2 linked regions of the Pigmentiphaga aceris genome follow. The protein of the gene in region 2 interacts with the protein of the main gene of each other region in a pairwise test. Links are inferred from orthologs where the notes say so. Each region holds a gene or a part of one and is shown on either strand. Other genes may lie near its edges. The genes, in order: recO and recR.

What was found.
Region 1: the proteins of recR (region 2) and recO interact in binary tests that used the Escherichia coli proteins (3 or more experiments, as listed by UniProt). The link is inferred for Pigmentiphaga aceris from one-to-one orthologs.

What each region holds. Positions count from the first base shown.
Region 1 is NZ_CP043046.1:3,386,577-3,397,483, forward strand. What follows is about bases 1-3,000. They hold recO (DNA repair protein RecO), read right to left. Parts: upstream 1,885-3,000; coding sequence 1,117-1,884; downstream 1-1,116. Other genes in these bases: acpS (holo-ACP synthase), read right to left, coding at 1-272; FXN63_RS14660 (pyridoxine 5'-phosphate synthase), read right to left, coding at 365-1,120; era (GTPase Era), read right to left, coding at 1,877-2,779; rnc (ribonuclease III), read right to left, coding at 2,776-3,000. Outside these bases: more of rnc, read right to left, coding at 3,001-3,603; lepB (signal peptidase I), read right to left, coding at 3,701-4,603; lepA (translation elongation factor 4), read right to left, coding at 4,638-6,431; FXN63_RS14690 (Do family serine endopeptidase), read right to left, coding at 6,620-8,101; FXN63_RS14695 (MucB/RseB C-terminal domain-containing protein), read right to left, coding at 8,287-9,267; FXN63_RS14700 (sigma-E factor negative regulatory protein), read right to left, coding at 9,306-9,878; RNA polymerase sigma factor RpoE, read right to left, coding at 10,010-10,609; FXN63_RS14710 (protein YgfX), read right to left, coding at 10,606-10,907. UniProt on the Escherichia coli protein: Involved in DNA repair and RecF pathway recombination.
Region 2 is NZ_CP043046.1:1,514,450-1,525,070, reverse strand. The notes cover bases 3,977-6,690. They hold recR (recombination mediator RecR), read right to left. Parts: upstream 5,780-6,690; coding sequence 5,174-5,779; downstream 3,977-5,173. Other genes in these bases: dnaX (DNA polymerase III subunit gamma/tau), read right to left, coding at 6,170-6,690; FXN63_RS06370 (YbaB/EbfC family nucleoid-associated protein), read right to left, coding at 5,847-6,173; FXN63_RS06380 (ABC transporter substrate-binding protein), read right to left, coding at 3,977-4,903. In the rest of the region: FXN63_RS06400 (pyridoxal phosphate-dependent aminotransferase), read right to left, coding at 1-1,159; FXN63_RS06395 (RraA family protein), read right to left, coding at 1,159-1,836; FXN63_RS06390 (ABC transporter permease), read right to left, coding at 2,129-2,923; FXN63_RS06385 (ABC transporter ATP-binding protein), read right to left, coding at 2,950-3,789; more of FXN63_RS06380, read right to left, coding at 3,863-3,976; more of dnaX, read right to left, coding at 6,691-9,049; recD (exodeoxyribonuclease V subunit alpha), read right to left, coding at 9,441-10,621. UniProt on the Escherichia coli protein: May play a role in DNA repair. It seems to be involved in an RecBC-independent recombinational process of DNA repair. It may act with RecF and RecO.

The sequences.
Region 1 (10,907 bases), 1.9 Mb from region 2 along the record:
GCGTTCAAAGTCTGCACACGTCGCCACGTCATGGGCATGCGCATTCCCAGGCCGATAGCCTTGGAAAACGCTTCCTTGGCGGCGAAGCGGGTCGCCAAAAAGCGCACCCCCCGCTGCGGATCACGGGCAGAACGTGCACGAAACTTGGCAAGTTCTTCAGGCCCGAGGATCTTGGCAGCGAACCGTTCACCACGACGCGCCAACGCGGCTTCGATGCGATCGATGCGCAGCAGGTCAGTGCCAATCCCGGCAATCGCGACAGGCGCTGGCATGGGATTCGGCGAGACCGATGCAGCCGGTGCCTGCACGGCAAGCGTCACAGGCTTGCCTTCAGTGGATGCGTTGCCGTCAGCAGCCGTGTCTGTCATTTCGCCATGCCCGGCTGCGTGCGCACAGCAGCAAGCCGCGCCTGAAGCATCTTGGTCTTCATCTCGCGAACCGCCTGGGTCCAGCCGACAAACACCGCTTCGGCAACGATGGCGTGACCGATGTTCAACTCCTTGATGCCATCAAGCGCCGCAATCGGCTCGACGTTACCCAGGTGCAGGCCGTGGCCGGCGTTCACGATCAAGCCTGCACGCAGGCCATCGGCGACACCATTGCGCACACGTGCAAGTTGCGCATCGAATTCTTCAGCCGGCGCTTCCGCATACGCACCGGTGTGCAATTCGATGACAGGTGCACCTGCACGCGCTGCCGCCTCGATCTGGCGCGCGTCTGCATCAATGAACAAAGACACCCGAATGCCCGCGTCCTGCAAGCGCTTGACCGCGCTGGACACGGTGTCGAAATGGCCCGCGACATCCAGGCCACCTTCAGTGGTCAATTCCGCACGTCGTTCGGGAACCAGACACACGTCCTGCGGCTTCACCTGGCAGGCAATCGCCAGCATTTCTTCGGTAACGGCGCACTCAAGATTCATGCGGGTGCGCAGTTGGCCGCGCAACGCAAATACGTCCGCGTCTTGAATGTGGCGGCGATCTTCACGCAGATGCAGCGTGATCAGATCGGCACCGGCTTCCTCGGCAAGCAAGGCAGCGCGAATGGGGTCGGGATAGATCGTGTGCCGTTGCTGACGCAAGGTGGCCACGTGGTCGATGTTTACGCCAAGATCGATCATAAGTCCTGCAAATCGTGAAGCACACGGCGCGTCGCCAACGGACGGCCATTCATATGATAGTCGAGACGTTCGCGCAGCAAGCGCCGCAGCGCTGGCTCGTCGGGTACGTCGTCGAAGTCGTCGGCAACCAGCGCCACCAGCGTGGTTCCGGGCACCACGCCAGCCTTGCCGGCGTCGTTGGCATCGGCGTGCTCGACACCACCCTGCACCTGAACCCGATACCAGCGGTCCGCCTCGATGGGGTCGCCTTTTTCGGTCACCGACGGATCGAAGCCATAACCTATCTCGCGCAGCAAGGCCCACTCGAAACTGCGCAAGGCAGCAGACACGCCAACGCCGGACGACAGACGCGCCAAGGTTTCGATGTATGTGTCGTAGATAGCCTCGTGCGCATCGTCACGGGCCATCAGGCGCAGCAGCAACTCGTTCAGATACCAGGCCGACATCATGGCCGAGCCGACCAGGCGCTGTGGGGCACCGCCCCACTCTGCCCGAACCAGGGTCTTGACCTCGCCGCCGCCCGACCAGCTCAGGCGCAGCGGCTGGAACGTGGCCAGTACCGAACGCAAAGCCGAGTGCGGCCGCTTGGCCCCTTTAGCCACCATGGCCACTCGGCCATGCGCACGCGAAAAAACTTCTGCAATCAGCGAGGTTTCGCGATACGCGTAGCTGTGCAGCAAAAAAGCAGGTGCGTCATCGACGCGTTGGGACGGCCGTGCCCGACTGCTGCGAGCAGCCGGACGCCTTCCCACTACTTCACTCATAACCCAGATCGCGCAGCGCGTTTTCGCGATCAGCCCAACCGCGACGCACCTTCACATAAACTTCCAGGTGCACCGGCTTGTCGAGCATCTTGGAGATGTCCTGGCGCGCTTCAGTAGCAATGCGCTTCATGCGCTCGCCGTTGGCACCGATCAGGATCGGGCGGTGGCTGTCGCGGTCCACGATCACACATGCCGCAATGCGGGCATGGCCATCGGACTCTTCCCATTGTTCGATGACCACGGTTGCGCCGTAGGGCAACTCGTCACCGACCAGGCGGAAGATCTTTTCGCGCACCAGTTCAGCGGCAATGAAGCGCGCCGGACGATCGGTCAGCGTATCGGCCTCGAACATGGCCTCGCCTTCCGGCAAACGGTTGGCGATCTCGTCGAGCAGGTGATCCAGCTGGCGCGACTTGGCCGCGCTGACGGGAATCACTGCATCGAAGGGATGCGTCGCGACGATCTTCTGCACGTAAGGGAACAGCGAATCGCGATCTTTCAGCAGATCGGTCTTGTTGACGGCCAGAATGGTCTTGGCGGCCGGCGGCAGCATGGGCAGCAGGTTGGAATCACCTTCTGACCACTTGCCGGCCTCGACTACCTGCACGACCACATCGACGTTGGCCAGCGACTGGCTGACCACACGATTCATCATGCGGTTCATGGTGCCGGCGTGGCGGGTCTGGAAACCAGGCGTGTCGATGAACACGAACTGCTCGTGATCACGCGTCAGTACACCCTGGATGCGGTGACGCGTGGTTTGTGCCTTGCGGGACACGATGCTGATTTTCGCGCCAACCAAGGCGTTCAACAATGTCGACTTGCCGACATTGGGACGGCCGATGATGGCAACGTAGCCGCAGCGGAACGGACGGGGGGCGGTTTGATCGCTCATGACTTTGACGGACTGGCGACAGGCGATACGCCTGACGCGGATGAATCGGGGGACGTGTCTGCAGGTGCCATGCCGGCGGCTTGCACCACGGCAACAGGCAGCGACAGTTGGGCAGTCTTGCGGGCGCGCGGTGCCCGCTTGGGCGGCACTGCATTGATGGCAAGTGCGGCTTCCAGCGCGCGTTTGGCACCTTCCTGCTCGGCGGCACGGCGGCTTCCGCCCGTGCCCACCACCTGCACTTCAAGCTTCGGAATCGAGCACTCGACTTCGAATTCCTGGCTGTGCGCCGCACCGTGGGTAGCCACCACAGTGTAGATCGGCAATGCGAGCTTGCGCCCTTGCAGGTACTCCTGCAACAAGGTTTTCGCGTCTTTACCAAGTGTCTTGGGATCGACGGTTTCCATCACTGGCTGGTACAGACGTGCAATCACCTTGCCTGCCGTCTCGAAATTCGAGTCGATGAAAATCGCCCCGAAAATCGCTTCGACCGTATCGGCAAGGATGGACGGGCGACGGAAGCCGCCGCTCTTGAGTTCGCCCTCGCCCAGTCGCAGGTAACGCGACAAGTCCAGGCGCTGCGCGATTTCGGCCAGCGATGCCTGCTTGACCAGATTGGCACGCAGCCGTGACAGGTCGCCTTCGTCGATGCGGCTGAAGCGCTCGTACAACAAGGTGGCGACTGAGCAATTCAACACGCTGTCGCCCAGGAATTCCAGGCGTTCGTTGTGTTTGGCGCTGTGACTACGGTGCGTAAGCGCCTGTTCAAGCAACGCAGCGTTCTTAAACTGGTAGTCCAGCTTGGTTTCTAACGTATTCAAACTCAAATTCATGCGTTCGCCTTGGCGGTACACGGCTGGCACGCGGCCAACCGTGTGATGCGCATCGCAGGGCGAAATCGGGACGGTGCGGCAACGAACCAGATCAATGGAATCGTCCGATGCGCTTCAAGTCGCTGAAATTCATCCATACGAAGAATGCTTTGCCCACGATGTTCGCCTCGGGCATGAAGCCCCAATAACGGCTATCGAGGCTGTTGTCCCGATTATCGCCCATCATGAAATAGTTACCTGCGGGCACGGTGCAGCGCACCCCTTCCCTGCTGTACGTGCAAGCATTCATATTGGGGAAGGAGCTGACCATGCCGATCTCGCCGGAACGGCCGGGATCGTTGAGGATGTCGTGGTCGACACCATCAAAGGTCTCGGTGAAACGCTGCGTATAGGTCACGCGGTCGGGATCGAAATAATCCCCGGCTGCTGCAGTCGGTACCACCTTGCCGTTCACCGTCAGGCGCTTGTTCAGGTAAGCCACTTCGTCGCCGGGCAGCCCGACCACACGCTTGATGTAGTCGATTTGCGGGTCGACCGGATACCGGAACACCACCACGTCGCCACGCTTGGGATCGTTGAACGGAATGACCTTGTTGTTCAGGATGGGCAGGCGAATGCCGTAGGTGAACTTGTTCACCAGGATCAGATCGCCAACCTGCAGCGTGGGAATCATCGAACCCGACGGAATGCGGAAGGGTTCGACGATGAACGAACGCAAGGTGAAGACGAACAGGATCACCGGGAAGAAGCTGGCCGAATATTCGACCCACCACGGCGCGCGAGCGGCCTGACTGACCGCTTCCTGGCGCAGACGTGCTGCTTCGGCGTCACCGCTCGATGCACGGATGCTCGGTGCGCTGACATTGTCAAAACGTTCGCCCGCCGCAATGGCACGCGCCCGACGCTGCGGCTGCAGCACCCAGCGGTCCAGCGCCCACGCAATGCCGGTAACCACCAGCAGCACGAACAGGATCAACGCAAAGTTCAAACTCATGCACGTGCCCCTTGCAAACCTTGCATCGCAGCGATCACTTGTCCTCCACCTGCAGGATGGCCAGGAAGGCCTCTTGCGGAATTTCCACGTTGCCGACGTTCTTCATGCGCTTCTTGCCGGCCTTCTGCTTTTCAAGCAGCTTCTTCTTGCGCGAGATGTCGCCGCCGTAGCACTTGGCCAGCACGTTCTTGCGCATTGCCTTGACGTTCTCGCGGGCGATGATTTCCGCCCCGATTGCGCCTTGAATGGCGATGTCGAACATCTGGCGCGGTATCAGTTCACGCATCTTGGCGGTCACCGCACGGCCACGGAAACGCGCGTTCGAACGGTGCACGATCATGGCGAGTGCATCGACGCGGTCGCCGTTGATCATCAGGTCAACCTTGACCACGTCAGCGGCACGGTATTCCAGGAACTCGTAGTCCATGGACGCATAACCGCGTGACACCGACTTCAGCTTGTCGAAGAAGTCCAGCACGATCTCGGCCAGCGGCATTTCATAGACCAGGTGAACCTGGCGGCCGTGGTAGGTCATGTCCATCTGGTTGCCGCGTTTGGAGATGCACAGCGTGATGACCACGCCCACATATTCTTGCGGCATGAACAAAGTGACGGTGACGATCGGTTCGCGCACTTCGAGAATGTGGCCGACTTCAGGCATTTTCGACGGGCTGGCGACTTCGATCACACTGTTGTCGCGCTGCACGACCTCGTAGACCACCGACGGTGCCGTGGTGATCAGGTCCATGTTGAATTCGCGTTCCAGGCGCTCCTGCACGATTTCCATGTGCAAGAGGCCCAGGAAGCCGCAGCGGAAACCAAAGCCCAGTGCGGACGACACTTCAGGCTCGTACTGCAGCGCGGCATCGTTGAGCTTCAGTTTTTCGAGCGAATCGCGCAGCGCGTCGAAGTCGCTGGACTCAACCGGGAACAATCCCGCAAACACCTGCGGCTTGACTTCCTTGAAGCCGCCGAGCGCCTCGGGCGCGGGCTTGGCCGCGTGCGTGACCGTATCGCCGACCTTCGCGCTTTCCAGCGTCTTGATGCCGGCAATGATGAAGCCCACCCCGCCTGCCGTCAGGAATTCGCGCGGCTGAGACTTCGGCGTGAAAACGCCGACGTGCTCGCACAGGTGGGTTGCACCGGTTGCCATCATCAGCAGCTTTTCCTTGGGTCGCAAGGTGCCGTTGACCACACGAACCAGCATGACCACGCCCACGTAGTTGTCGAACCACGAGTCGATGATCAGGGCTTGCAGCGGGCCGTCCGGATCGCCAACAGGCGCGGGAATACGGGCGATGACACCTTCGATGATGTCGTCGATGCCCATGCCGGTCTTGGCGCTGGCAAGAATCGCTTCGTCAGCGGAGATGCCGATGACTTCTTCGATTTCCTTGCGCGCGTTGTCGGGATCGGCCGAGGGCAGATCCATCTTGTTCAGCACCGGCACGACCTCAACGCCGAGGTCGAGCGCCGTATAACAGTTGGCCACGGTCTGGGCTTCGACGCCTTGAGAAGCGTCCACCACCAGCAAGGCCCCCTCACACGCGGACAGCGAGCGGCTGACCTCGTAGGAAAAGTCGACGTGTCCCGGCGTGTCGATGAGGTTCAGCTCATACGTCTTGCCGTCGCGCGCGACATACTTCAGCGCGGCAGTCTGGGCCTTGATGGTGATGCCGCGCTCGCGTTCGATATCCATCGAGTCGAGGACTTGGGCCTCCATCTCACGATCGGACAAGCCGCCGCAACGGTGGATGATGCGGTCGGCCAGGGTCGATTTACCGTGGTCGATGTGGGCGATGATCGAGAAATTGCGTATCTGCTGCATGCGATGTCGTAGTGACCGGCAGAACAGAACCGATCGGTGATCCTTCAAATAAAAGGGGGCGCCAAGCGCCCCCGTTCGGTGCTGCCGGCCGGGTTCAACCCGGTCGGCAGACGTGTCGCGTGCCGCATTTTACTTCTACCGGCACGCGGCGTCTTCTTTACTGCTTATTTGCCGACGTCTATCGCAAATTACTTGGCGAGCTTGACGGTAACCCATTGGGTCAGTTCGTCGCGGCGCACCAGCAAGCCGTAGGTTTTACCCTTTTCCAGCTTCGCGGTCAGCGTGCGGTACTGGTTGACGTTGACGATTTCCGTGGTACCCAAGGCCATCACGATATCACCCGGACGAATACCAGCACGTTCCGCTGCGCCTTCCACGGTCTGCACCTGCACACCACCCTGGATGCTCAGTTCAGCGCGACGTGCAGCCGGCACTTCGATCACGGCCAAGCCCAAGGTGTCGATCTGGTTCTTGGGCTCGTCGGGTGCCTTGCCCGGGGTGGGCACCTTGGCATCCTTGTCGGCCTGAAGCTCGGTAACCACCACGTTGACGGTGCGGGAATTACCCAGACGCCACACCTGCACCGGCACGCTGACGCCCGGCTTGGTGTCACCCACGGCGCGCGGCAGATCGGACAAACGCTCGATTGTGCGATCGCCAAACTTCAGAACCACGTCGCCAGGCTGGATGCCAGCCTTTTCTGCCGGGCTACCCTTTTCGATGGCACGAACCAATGCGCCTTGCTGGGTTTTCAGGCCCAAGGCTTCAACGATGTCACGGGTGACTTCGCCGATCTGCACGCCGATACGGCCACGGACCACACGACCGGATGCGCGCAGTTGTTCCACCACACGCATGGCGTCGTCGATCGGGATCGCCAGCGAGATGCCCATGAAGCCACCGTTGCGCGAGATGATCTGCGAATTGATGCCGATCACTTCACCGCGCATGTTCAGCAAAGGACCACCCGAGTTGCCCGGATTGACGGCTACGTCAGTCTGGATGAACGGCAGATAATCGCCCGTGTCACGACCCTTCGCACTGACGATGCCAGCGGTGACGGTCGAATCCAGGCCGAACGGCGAACCGATGGCCATGACCCATTCGCCCTTGCGCAAGGTGCTTGGATCACCGATACGCAGCGGGGTCAGGCCCGTGGCTTCGATCTTGATCAGCGCCACGTCGGTACGTTGGTCCGAGCCAATGATCTTGGCCTTGAACTCACGGCGATCGGTCAGCGTGACCGTAATCTCGTCGGCACCTGCCACCACGTGGTGGTTGGTCAGAATGAAACCGTCATTGGAGATGAAGAAACCCGAGCCCACGCCACGCGGGACTTCACGTTCTTCGCCACCACCACCGCCGCCACCACGAGGACCACGCGGCGTGGTGCCAGGGCCATTGCCCTGACCGGGCATTTCGAAATCGGGGCCGAAGAACCATTTGAACAGTTCAGCGGGGTCTTGGCCGCCAGGCGCGGGGCCGCGTGCGGATATTTTCGCACTGGTACGGATATTCACGACAGCGGGGTCGGCCTGATCGACCAGATCGGTAAAGTCAGGCAAACCACGCGTCTGGGCTTGTGCAATCGAACCCATCAGCATGGCAAACGCGGCAAACAGCATGAGCATGCTGTGACGCGCAAAGCGCCGCGACATGGACTGTGGCATGAAACACTCCGGGTCAAGAAACAGAAATCGGGAACTGGGAATTCAAAACAACGAATTCAGGGACAACGAATTCAAAAACGGCGAATTCAACACTGCAAATTCAAACAAGCATAGGCCGGCGCAACCGAACACGGTGCGCCGACCTGCAAACATTGTGCCGCAACCATTACCTGCGGCTGCCCGGCTTATTTCGAGGCGGGTTGGTGAACAATCGAATCGGCGACCTTGCGCACGGTTTCCGGCGGTGCTTCACCCAGTACCGTCAGCCAGTATTCGCCATAACGACGACCGAATACATGGATGGCACCACGCGACATCGACCCCGACGCTTGCGGATGCGAATCGGTAGCCGGCTCGATGAATACCGAGATGGCAGCCATGCCGTCAGCCATCACCAACTGCTTGACGTCCGAACGTTCGCCCATGGACCGCTTGACCTCGGTCACCTTGCGAAAGCCCGACACTTCACCTACGTTCCAGCCCATGGACGCCAGATCGATAGGCGTCACCTTCGTGCGTTGCACGGTCCAATCCTTGGTCGACCACTTCGACTTGAGTTTGCTGCGGTCAACCCCAACACCCACCGTCAGGGACGTGAACGCCAGCTGTTCAAGTACCTCGCCATTGGCATCCACCGTTTTGGCCTTCAACAGCAAACCCGATTCGACATCGGCACAGAGCAGATAACCGTAACGTTCGCTGTCGACCGGCGTGAGGCTGATGGCCTGACAATCCCGGTCGGCAACACGCTGCGGCTCGGGCTTGATCGACAGGCGATAACGATCGCCCAGGGCTTCCACCGATCCCAGCAATACACCGGGGAAACGCTCACGGGTGGGCCGATCCTCGATCACGATCAATTGCTTGTCGGGAATCAGGCACTGCACTTCTTCGTTGTGCCGAATGAATTCCGTGGGCACACCGTCGAGGATTTCCAGCCGCTCATGCTCGCCCGTGGCATCGACCACATGGGTAAGCCGCGAGGACTGCATGAAGCTGCCCTGCTGATAAGTATAGGTACCGCTGTAATCAAGTTTTTGTGCAGCCGCCTGAATACGGCGCAACACCGACAGATCATTGCCATCGGTTTGCGGCGGCGTAGCAAACGCCACGCTGCCGTGCGCCAGAAAGCCTGCTGCAACCACACTGCACAACAACCAGGACAAACGCCCGTTGCCTGAACTAACCGCCATCCCCGGCCCCCTCAACGCTGGGCTGCGGTGGTTCCGACGCTCACCGACACTTGGCGTACGGAATTCAAACCGGAATATTGACGATGGGCATCCAGATAGTCAGCCAGTTGCACGCCGGCGGGCAGGCGACCTGCCTCGACGCTGCTGGCAATGGCCGGGCTGCTGGTGCCCGATCCGCCCGGCAGGAAATAAGGCTGCGCCATCCAGGTGACCGAAGCCACCGCGGCCGCAGCGGCCAAGCCGGGCAAACCATAGCGGGTGACAAACTTGCGGCGACGCGTTGTCGTGTTTCGGCGCGGGGCAGCCACAATGGCGGGCTCGGCGGCAATGGTGGCAGATACCTTGGCGGCAAAACCGGCATTCAACGGTTGGGCCAGCGCCGGAGAGCGCATCACATCACCGATCAGGTGATAGACATCCCAGTCTGCTCGGGCGTCTGCCTTGGACAGCGCGTCGGAGAAGTCCTCGTCGCCAGTTTCGCCGTCCATGAATGCCGACAACCACGCCATATCCGAATCTGAATCGACGAGTTCGCCATGATTACCGGCAACTGCCGTGACTACCGAGCCGTTTTGTTGACGCATGCCTGATTGCATGTCATTACCCTCCGAAACCGGCCTGCGCCGGTCTGACTGATGCCTTGCCGTGCCTATGCACGTCACCGGGCTTGCACCCGGACCGATTGGGCTTGCTACGAAACCCGCAACGATGCGCGCTACCAGCGACGATCATCGTTGTTCCCCAGCAAGGGCTTGAGTCGCGACGCGATTGCCTCGCGCGCCCGGAAAATCCGGGATCGCACGGTACCAATGGGACAACCCATGGCGACGGCAATATCCTCGTAACTCATACCCTCGATTTCCCGCAACACGATCGCCGAGCGCAGCTCTTCGGGCAGAGCTTCGATCGCCGCGTTGACGGTTTCCGCAATTTCACGGCTCGCCAACACTGATTCGGGCGTGTTGTTATCACTTAGGGTGTCGGTTTCGTCGAAAGTTTCACCATCCTCGGTCTCAAATTCAGATGGAGAGCTCGGACGGCGTCCTGACGCGACTAAATGGTTCTTCGCCGTGTTGATCGCGATCCGGTACAGCCACGTGTAAAACGCGCTTTCACCCCGGAATTGCGGCAAGGCCCGGTAAGCCTTGATGAAAGCTTCCTGTGCGACATCCTCGATCTCGGAGGGATCGCGAATCAGTCGAGACAGGAGCCGAAGAATTTTTCGCTGGTACTTGACCACCAGCAGCTCGAAAGCATGCTTGTCGCCACGCTGTACGCGTTCAACCAGGATGGCGTCCGCTTCGCGTTCGCTCATTGGCCCTCCGCGTGGAACTGCGCCGACCGTGCCACGCATATCTGCAGGCGGCGCCAGGCGTCGGCCGACATACTGTCGGACCACAACACCACATTGGTCGAAGAGACGGTTTGGGTTGCCGGACCGGAACACGGCCCGCGCACGCTGACACAGCCCAGTGGTGAGCGTGTCAGTACATCGGGAAGCAGACGATCTGGCTGGTCCAGCCGCGCCAGGGGCGCAAGCGACCATACGCCGTCTGCTGAAATATGTAGGTGGCGGTATCCCGCCATGCTGCGATGGACACGACGACGCCAGG
Region 2 (10,621 bases):
CCCGAATGTCGTCTTCCGATGCCGCGAACGACAGGCGGAACGTGCCCGGCGCGCCGTAGGCATGACCGTCGATCACGGCCACACCTGCATCGCGCAGGAAGTAATTTGTCAGATCGTTGTCGGTGGCGATCACCTTGCCGTCGGGCGTCTTCTTGCCCAGCAGTGCATTGCAGTCGGGGAAGACGTAGAACGCGCCTTCCGGCACGACTACCGTCAGGCCCGGCGTCTTCGACAGTTCGGCCACGGCGACGTCACGGCGTGCACGGAAGATCTTGGCGAATTCGACCACGCAATCCTGCGGGCCGGACAGCGCTTCCAGCGCGGCGGCCTGGCTGATCGACGAGGCACCCGAGGTGCTTTGCGATTGCAGGATGGCCATGGCCTTGATCAGTTCATCCGGGCCTGCACCATAACCGATGCGCCAGCCCGTCATCGCGTAGGCCTTCGACACACCATTGACCACCAGGGTGCGCGGCGCCAGATCGGGCGCGACTTGCAGCGGATGCACAGCGGCGGTGTCGAGGAAGCCCAGACGCGCGTAGATGTCGTCGGTCATCAACCAGACGTGCGGGTGGCGACGCAGCACCGCAGCCAGCGCTTCCCATTCTTCCTTGCCATAGACGGCACCGGTGGGATTGCTGGGGGCGTTCATCATCAGCCACTTGGTGCGCGGGGTGATCGCGGCTTCCAGGGCTTCCGGGGTCAGCTTGTAGCCGGTGGCCGGCGTGGTGGTGACCGGCACCGGCACGCCGCCGTTGACCAGCACCATGTCGGGGTACGACACCCAGAACGGCGCGGGAATGATCACTTCGTCGCCGTCGTTCAGCGTGGCAGCCAGGCCGTTGAACAACACTTGCTTGGCACCAGTGCTGACGATGATCTGGCCGACCGGGTAGTCCACACCGGTGTCCAGCAACAGGCGCACGCGGGCAGCCTTGCGCAGCGCCGGGGTGCCCTGGGCGGCGGGGTACTTGGTTTCGCCTCGGTCCATCGCAGCCTTGGCCGCGTCGCAGATGTGCTTGGGGGTCGAGAAATCGGGCTCGCCGATGGTCAGGTCGATGACACGACGGCCTTGCTCACGCAGTTCAGCGATGATGGCGCGCGCGGCCACGCTGGGCGACAGCTTGATGCGACGGATTTTTTCGGAAATGAAGGACATCAGGCTGCTCCGGTCTTTTCAGCAATGGTTTTTTCAAGCCAGGGCTTTTGGTACGTGCCGGCCAGGATTTTTTCTTTGGAAACCAGTTCGGCGTTCTCTTTCTTCAGCGCCAGCACCAGGATGTCTGCGGCATGCGCAGCAGGAATGCCCACCACGCCATCGGCGTCACCGACGATCACGTCGCCTGCGCAGATGACCTGGCCACCGATCGACACCGGCACGTTGATTTCGCCCGGGCCATCCTTGTACGGACCCTTGTGCGACACGCCGCGTGCGAAGCAGCCGAATTCGCCTTGGGCGAACACGTCCAGATCGCGGATCGCGCCGTCGATCACAAAACCGAGAATGCCGCGCTCGTGGGCAGCCATCATCATCAGTTCGCCGACCAGCGCGTTGGTGGTGTCGCCGCTGCCATCGACCACGATGATGTCGCCGGGGCCAGCCATCTCGATCGCCTTGTGGATCATCAGGTTGTCGCCCGGGCGTACCTTCACGGTCACTGCCAGGCCAACCATCCGGCCCGTGCCGCCATGCATCGGTCGCAGACCGTCTGCGCCGTACAGGCGCTGCATGCAATCGCTGATCTGCGCGGTGCCGACGGTGGCAAATTGCTGCAGAACATCACTGGTCACGGGCGAGGAGGACCGCTCAAGCATGCGGTAGCCGATGGGATTCATCTGAATGAGGCTCGGTTGGTGAACGAACGCCCATTTAAAAGCCGTGTGGTTTCAGCGCAAAACGATATTAATTCGGCCTGATGTACGAATTTTATTCGTGACTGGATTACAAAACGTCACGTCTGGCGCTGGGCGGGAAGGTGACGACCTTTCGACTTCCCATGACTGACGCGGAAATGAAAACGGCCTCGGGATAACCCCAAGGCCGTTTGGTACGCTTTTATTGCGTGTGACAACAACTGGTTCGTGCTGCGTGACCGGATCGACGGCGCAGCACGTTCGTACCGTGCGCTTACAGGCGCTCGGTTTCACCCGACTTTGGTTGCCACTTCATCAGGCGCTTTTCGACCACGCCCACCATCAGATCCAGGAACAGCGCGCACGCCGTCAGCACGATGATGCCGGCAAACACGGTGTTCACGTCGAAGGTGCCTTCGGCCTGCAGAATCAGATAACCGACCCCGCGTGCGCTGCCCAGGTATTCACCCACCACCGCGCCCACGAAGGCCAGACCGACCGACGTATGCAGGCTGGAGAACACCCAGCTGGTGGCCGACGGCAGGTAGACCTGACGCAGCAGCTGACGACCATTGGCACCCAGCATGCGGGCGTTGGCCAGGACCACCGGGCTGACTTCCTTCACGCCTTGGTAGACGTTGAAGAACACGATGAAGAACACCAGCGTGACGGCCAGTGCCACCTTGGACCAGATGCCCAGGCCGAACCACAGCGCGAAGATCGGCGCCAGGATCACCCGTGGCATCGAGTTCATGGCCTTGATGTACGGGTCCAGGATGGCACCCGCCATGGTCGACAGCGCGAGCCACAGGCCGAAGCCCAGACCGGCAATCGTGCCGATGGCAAACGCCAGCATGGTTTCCAGCAGCGTGATGCCCAGGTGGGTATAGATGTCGGCGTCGGTGACGAACCACTGCCACACGCGCAGGAAGACCTTGATCGGTTCACCGAAGAAGAACGCAACCGCCGGGTCACGTGTGATGCCGTGCCAGACGGCCAGGATGACGACCAGTACCGCCAACTGCCACAGGCGCAGGGTCTTGTGACTGGGTTTGATGAGATTCCACATAATGCTGATGCCCTTTGGTATGGCGCTTACGCGACCAACTTTTGCTGGGCATAGCCCTTGAGAACTTCTTCGCGCAACACGCCCCAGATGGCGGCGTGCAGCTCGACGAAACGGGGGTGCATGCGCACTTCCGACACGTCGCGCGGGCGCGGCAGGTCGATCGCGAATTCACCGATCGGGTGGGTGCCCGGGCCTGCTGACAGCACGATGACCCGGTCGCTCATGGCAATGGCTTCATCCAGATCGTGCGTGATGAACAGCACGGCCTTGCGCTTGGCCATCCACAATTCCAGCACTTCGTTTTCCATCAGCTGACGCGTCTGGATATCAAGCGCCGAGAACGGTTCGTCCATCAGGATGATGTCCGGGTCGCGGATCAGCGTCTGTGCCAGCATGGTGCGCTTGCGCATGCCGCCCGACATCTGGTGCGGGAAGCGGTCGCCGAAGCCACCCAGACCAACCCGACGCAGCCATTCTTCACCGCGCTCGACGGCTTCGCTGCGGCCCACGCCCGCGAATTCCAGTCCTGCAACCACGTTGTCCAGCGCATTGCGCCAGGGCAGCAATGCATCGCCCTGGAACATGTAGCCCGCGCGCGTGTTGATGCCTTCCAGCGGTTTGCCGAACACACTGATGCTGCCCGACGAGGGTTGCAACAGGCCGGCAGCGATGTTCAGCAAGGTGGATTTGCCGCAGCCCGTGGGGCCGACGACGGAGACGAACTCGCCTGCTTCCACCGACATGGTGGTGTCCCTCACAGCGGTGTAGCGCTGCGAGCGGTCTTCACGCGACACGAAGGTGCAGGTCAGGTTTTCAAAGCGAAGCGCGGGTGCGGACGCGGGGGTGGCGGATGATACGGTCGACAAACCCGACTCCTGTAATCATGAAAAAAGCCGCGGCGTGTGCCCACTGGACACACGCCGCGGCGCAGTGACGAACTTAGCCGTTCGGGTATTTCTGGTTCGCCTTCTTCACGAACTCGTTCGTGTAGATGCGCGACAAGTCGATCTTCTTGGCGTCGATGGCCGTGTCGTAGGCAGCCAGGGCGCGCAGTGCGGTTGCCGCACCAGCTTCCGGGACCACGCCGTCCGGCGAGATCGCTTCCTTGCCCTTCTGGAAGGAATCGATGTACAGCGCGCGGTCACCCAGCAGGAAGGATTCCGGCACGTTTTTCACGATTTCCGAGGGGCCGGCCGTTTGCAGCCACTTGTTGGCGCGCACGATGGCGTTGGCCAGGGCTTGCGCCGTGTTCGGGTTCTTGTCCAGGAAGGCTTGCGCCGCGTACAGGCACGCGGCGGGCATCGGGCCACCGAAGATGGTTTCCGTGTCCTTCAGGCTGCGGGTGTCCGAGATGATGCGGATATCGCCAGCACGTTCCAGCGTGGTGATGACCGGGTCAAGGTTGGAGATCGCATCGATCTGGCCCGAACGCATGGCGGCAACCGCGCCAGCGGCAGCGCCCACGCCGATGATCGACACATCGGACGCCTTCAGGCCGTGCTTGGCCAGGAAGAAGTTGACCATCATGTTGGTCGACGAGCCCGGTGCCGTCACGCCGATCTTTTTGCCTTTCAGGTCGGCCGGCGTCTTGTAGTTGGCGAAAGTCTTGGTGGACACCGCCATCACGATCTGCGGCGCACGGCCTTGCAGGGCGAAGGCGCGGAAGGCCTGGCCCTTGTTCTGCAGGCTGATGGTGTGTTCGAACGCGCCCGAGCACACGTCGGCGCTACCGCCGACCACGGCCTGCAAGGCGCGCGAGCCACCGGCGAAGTCCGAGATTTCGACGTCCAGACCTTCATCTTTGAAATAACCGCGCTGTTCTGCGATCGTCAGCGGCAAGTAATAGAAGAGGTTCTTGCCGCCAACCGCAATGCTGACCTTTTTCTTTTCGAGGCCCTGGGCGTGCACGAATGCCGGGAACAGTTGGAGGGCAGCGGCCGTGCCGGCCAGCTTGATGATGTCGCGTCGGGTGAAGGTCATCGAGGGTCTCCGGCGATGGAAAGCAGCGACGCCGGCCGGGGCACAAGCGGTGCACCCTCTTTTTCCAGCGCGTCTATCGCCGCACGATGATATCGGTTTGCCTCAAGGTAACGCATGAGGATGATCCCGAATCAGCACCACAAAAACCGCAATATGGCACTTTGGGCGATAAGCAGAGATTGACACTTGCAGATTGGCACATTGCGGAGCGCTTGGGCAGACCGAACTTTCCAGCCTGTTGCTGCATCACCTGGTGTGATGACAATGCGCTCAAGGCGCGCGGCGGTCCATCAAGGCCCAGGCAATGGTGCCGGCATCGACATATTCCAGTTCGCTGCCGACCGGCACACCACGCGCAAGGCGGGTGACACGCAAGCCACGCGCACGCATCAATTCAGTCAGGTAATGCGCGGTGGTTTCGCCTTCGGTGGTGAAGTTGGTGGCGAGGATGACCTCGTTCACCACCCCATCGGTGGCACGTTCCAGCAAGCGGTCGAAACGGATGTCGCGGGGGCCCACACCTTCAAGTGGCGACAGGCGACCCATCAACACGAAGTACAGCCCCTGGTAACTGTGGCTGGCTTCGATCATGTTCTGGTCCGCCGGCGTTTCCACCACGCAAAGCTGCGTGGCGTCGCGCCGGGGGTTGAGGCAGACCTCGCAGATCTCGACCTCGGTAAACGTATTGCATTTCGCGCAGTGGCGCAGTTTTTCGACCGCATTGGTCAACGACTGACCCAGCATGCGTGCGCCCTGCGGATCGTGCTGCAACAGGTGATACGCCATGCGCTGCGCAGAACGCGCGCCCACGCCCGGCAGGCGACGCAAGGCATCGACCAGGGCAGCCAGCGGAACAGGTGCGTTCCGGTCGCTCATTGGGGCACGCGCTTGGGCGCAGACATCATGGAAACCTGTTTTCGAGAACGGTCTTGAAAAGCTGCTTTTAGAACGGCAGCTTCATGCCCGGGGGGATCGGCAGGCCGGCGGTCAGCGCCGACATCTTTTCCTGGCTGGTGGCTTCGGCCTTGCGCAGTGCGTCGTTCAATGCGGCAACCACGAGGTCTTCCAGCATGTCCTTGTCGTCAGCCAGCAGGCTGGGATCGATGACGATGCGCTTGACGTCGTTGCGGCAGCTGACGGTGGCCTTGACCAGACCACCACCTGCGGCACCTTCCACCAGAATGTCGGCCAGCTGTTCCTGCGCCTTCTTCATGTTTTCTTGCATTTGCTGCGCCTGGCGCATCAAACCAGCGATCTGACCTTTCATCATTTTGGCGTTTCCTTCACGGGGAGTTCTGGGGAGACCGGACTGATCGAATTGGGCACGATCTGTCCGCCGAAATTATCCATCAGCGTACGCACGAAGGGATCGGCAAGGATCGCTTCTTCCGCTGCCTGCTGGCGAGCGCTGCGTACGGATTGCTCGACCGCATGGGCGGTTTCCGAGCCAGTAGTACCTACTTCGACGCTGATCCGCACGGGGCGACCGAAATGGGTTTCAAGCACACTGCGCAAGCGCTCCGCGCCCTGCCCTTCAGCAAGAGTGCGGGCGGATACGCGCAATACAAGCAGATTGCCGTCGATTCGTAGCAATTCGCTTTGGCGCGCCAACTGCGCCGCAATGCCGCGTACCGGCAAGCGGGCCGCCAGCGCGGACCAGGGTTCGTTCAGGACCAGCGCGTCGCCGGGGTTGCCAGTAAAAGCCGGTGCAGCAGCAGGCGCTGGCGCGCGACTGGGTGCCGGCGACTCGAATTCGTCGTCGAAGCCGTTGTCTTGAGCGTCGCGCGGATCACCGTAGGCGGCTGCAGCGGGTTGTTGTGCAGGCTGGCGTGCGGCTTGACGCGCGGTCGCAGAGGCCGGGGCGGACGCACGGGCGCTTGGCTGGGGTGACTGCCTTGGCGACGTGTCGGCATCGTAGCCGCGTGACGCGCTGCCTGCCCCATCCCGGCGACCTTGGGTGCCCGGTGGCGGCTCGGCAAAGCTGGGCTCGGCGTCGTCCATCAGCCACGGGGGCGGTTCCAGATCCGGGGGGCCGCTGCTGGCGCGCGACTGGCGAGCTGGCGGCGGGGCAGGCGCGGGGGCGCGTGCCGGGGCAGCAGAGCCACGCGTTGGTGCAGGCGTGTTGGCGGGTGCCGACTGCGCAGCACTGGCATCGCGCGACGAGGCGGGCCCGGCTGCCAGCGCACGCGCCATCGCGGCGCGCGGGCTGTTAACCGGGGCGTCGGTTGACGTGTTTTGCGATGCTGCTGGCGCAGTGGCGGGTGCGGCGCTGACGGTTGCCGACGCTGCGGGAACAGCAGGTGTTGCAACAGCATCCTGTGTCACATCCCACGGCGGCGAATCATCGGTGGCGGTGGATGCTGAGTCGGATTGGACAGGAGGCGATACCGCGCCGGATTCTGCGCTTGGCGGTGTACCCGGCACTTCAGGCAACACGGCAGTAGCCGCCGCAGTCGGCACGGTTTCCAGCGTAGCCATATCGGCAGCGGCGCTGGGCACGGCTACGTCAGCTTGCGACGCAACAGGCTTGTTGATGGCTGCGCTGGGGTCCGGGAGCGTGCTTGATTCCGCGGCTGCGTTTAAGTCCGCAACTGCGTTCAAAGCGCTGGCCGAATCTGTGACTGCGCCCGAGGACGTCGCAGTAGAAGACACTGCGTCAGTAATAACAGAGGACGAAGCAATTGCAGCGGGACTGGCCGGAGCAGGGTCAACAGCAGTGGAATTACCCGCAACAGAACTGACCGCGCCAGGATTGACCGTCGCAGAAGCCACCGATGCAGGATTCACTGCAGCCGACGAGTCGCTCTGCGAAGCGGTTGCCGAGGCACGAGATTCAGCAGCGGTAGCAGCGCCTTGAGCGACTGCAGGCGGTTCACCGTTTGCCGCACCCTGGTTCTGTGCCGGCGACACCGCAGCCGTCTGTCCAGCCACAGCAATCGCGGTCGAAGCCGGGGTCGGGGCCGGGGCCGAAACAGCCGCTTGCGCTGCCGCCACCGGCGCAGCCGACTTCGCCGCCGCAGGCACGATGGCAGACGTTCCTGGCGGCACCGTGGCACCGCCCGATTCTGCACTGAAGGCCAACATGCGCACGCAGGCCATTGCAAAACCGGCGTATTCGTCCGGTGCCAAGGCCAATTCAGCCCGGCTGTGCACGGCAATCGAATAGAACAATTGCACGGCATCGGGGTTCAAGCGCGATGCCAGACGAATCAGGTCTTCGCCCAGCGGGTGTTCCGCCACGGCTGCCGTGGCAACCCGTTGCGCGATTGCAATCTGCGACAGCATCACTGCCAGATCGCCCAGCGCGCCGGAATAAGACAGGCTGCGGATCGACAATTCGTCGGCCACCGCCAGCACCGCTGCGCCATCGCCGTCGGCCAGCGCGTCCAGCAGACGCACCAGGTGACGCTGATCGATGGTGCCCAGCATGCTGCGCACGGCGTCGTCGGTCAGGTTACCAGCACTGAAGGCAATGGCCTGGTCGGTCAGCGACAAGGCGTCACGCATCGAACCGCGCGCAGCCTGCCCGATCAGCCGCAGTGCGGGCGTCTCGTAGGGCATCTGCTCGGCGTCAAGCACGTGCGACAAATGGCCGACGATGGATTCCGGCGGCATCTGCTTCAGATTGAATTGCAGGCAGCGGCTCAGGACCGTGACCGGAATTTTCTGCGGATCAGTGGTCGCCAGAATGAATTTGACATGCGCGGGCGGCTCTTCCAGCGTTTTCAGCATGGCATTGAACGCGTGCCCGGTGAGCATGTGCACTTCGTCGATCATATAGACCTTGAAACGGCCCACAGTAGGCGAATACACGGCCTGCTCAAGCAACTGCGTCATCTCGTCCACGCCGCGGTTGGACGCGGCATCGAGTTCAAGATAGTCGACAAAACGGCCGCTATCGATCTCGGTACAGGCGCGACACTTGCCGCAAGGCGTAGCCGTGATGCCGGTTTCGCAATTCAGCGATTTGGCGAGGATGCGCGACAAGGTGGTCTTGCCGACGCCACGCGTGCCGGTGAACAGCCAGGCGTGATGAAGACGCTGAGTGGTCAGGGCATGCGTCAGCGCGCGGACGACGTGTTCCTGGCCCACCAGCGTGTCGAACGAACGAGGCCGCCATTTGCGGGCCAGCACGAGATAGCTCATAGCGGCATTGTAGCTGTGCGCAGCAAGCGCGTTGCCAGTGAAACGGTAAGGGGAAGATCAACAGGGAAGACAACACACCGCTTGTGTCGCCGCGCGCCGCGGCATGCAAGCCGGGCACGGGAAAAGCGATGTTGCGCGCGGTGAGAACCGCGATGAATGAGGTGGCGAGCCTGACTTCGGCACTAACGGGATACGACTGTGGCTGCTTCGTTCCCGACCTGACCAGGTTCACCGCTCCGCCATGCGAAGGGGCCCGCCGGGGAGCAGTGTAGCAAATCGGCGGGCCCTTCGTTGGGCCGAGGCCGACAATTGTGCTGAACGGTTGCAGATGGTGGGAATCAGGCTTCGTAATCTCCAAGCCCGCTTCGCACCCAAGCACCAACCACGCCCCCTATCCTGCCCCCACCGCCTGCGACGGCGCATCCAGATGCAGCGACAAGCCGCTCAGCCGCCTGACCCGGCGCGCCACGGCGGCGTCGAACACGCCCTCCCCACTTTCCACCAGCGTGAACCACTGCCGGGCGCGGGTTATGCCCGTGTAGATCAATTCCTTGGTCAGCACCGGATTCAAGGCGGGCGGCAAGACCAGCGCGGTGTGCGCGAATTCAGACCCCTGCGACTTGTGCACGGTCATCGCAAACACAGTTTCAATCGCGCCGATGCGGCTCGGCAGCACGAAGCGCACGCCGCCCTGCCCGTCGTTGCGGGGGAAAGCAACCCGAAGCGCCATCGTTCCTTCTGCGGTGGGCACCTGCATGGCGATGCCGATGTCGCCGTTCATCAGGCCCAGGCTGTAGTCGTTGCGGGTGGACAGGACCGGACGGCCTTCGTACCAGATGTCTGTGGCACGGATCAGCCCGCGCGCCTGCAAGGTGTCGGCAACCCGCTGGTTCAGGCCTTCGACGCCCCAAGGGCCTTTGCGCAGCGCGCACAACAAGCGAAAGTCGTCAAAGGCCGCGAGCACATCGGCGGCCCATTTGGCCCAGGCGGGGTCGTCGTGGTGGGTAGTGGCGGGTGGACGGCCGTTGTGCAGGCGGTTCAGGTAGTGGGCGTAGCCTTGGGGACCCGCATTCGCGGCGTCTGACGGCACGTCGTTGCTCGCGGCTGCAGCCGCACTGCCTGTCCGCCCGGCACCCGCTGCGCGGCGTGATGTTGCGCCGACGATCAGCGTAAGCAGCGCCGCATCGCGCTCGCCATCCACACGCAAGGTGCTCAGATCCTGGGGCGACTGGGCGAACACCACGCGGGCCTGCGCCGGGTCTTGCGCATTGACGGCGCGCGCCAGACGGCCGATGCCGCTGGCCCCACCGAAGCGGCGCGAGTGACGCAGCATCACCGTCTGCTGCGCCAGCGCTTGTTCGCCTGGTTCAAGCATGGGATCGACCAGCGGTGCGCCGGTCATGGCTTCCAGCCACGCACGGGTATCGGCGCGGTAGGCACCGATTTCTGCGTCACGGCACAGGTCACCCAGCACCGCACCTGCTTCCACGGACGCCAACTGGTCTTTGTCGCCCAGCAGGATCAGGCGGGCCGAAGCGGGCAAGGCATCCAGCACGCTGGCCATCATTTCCA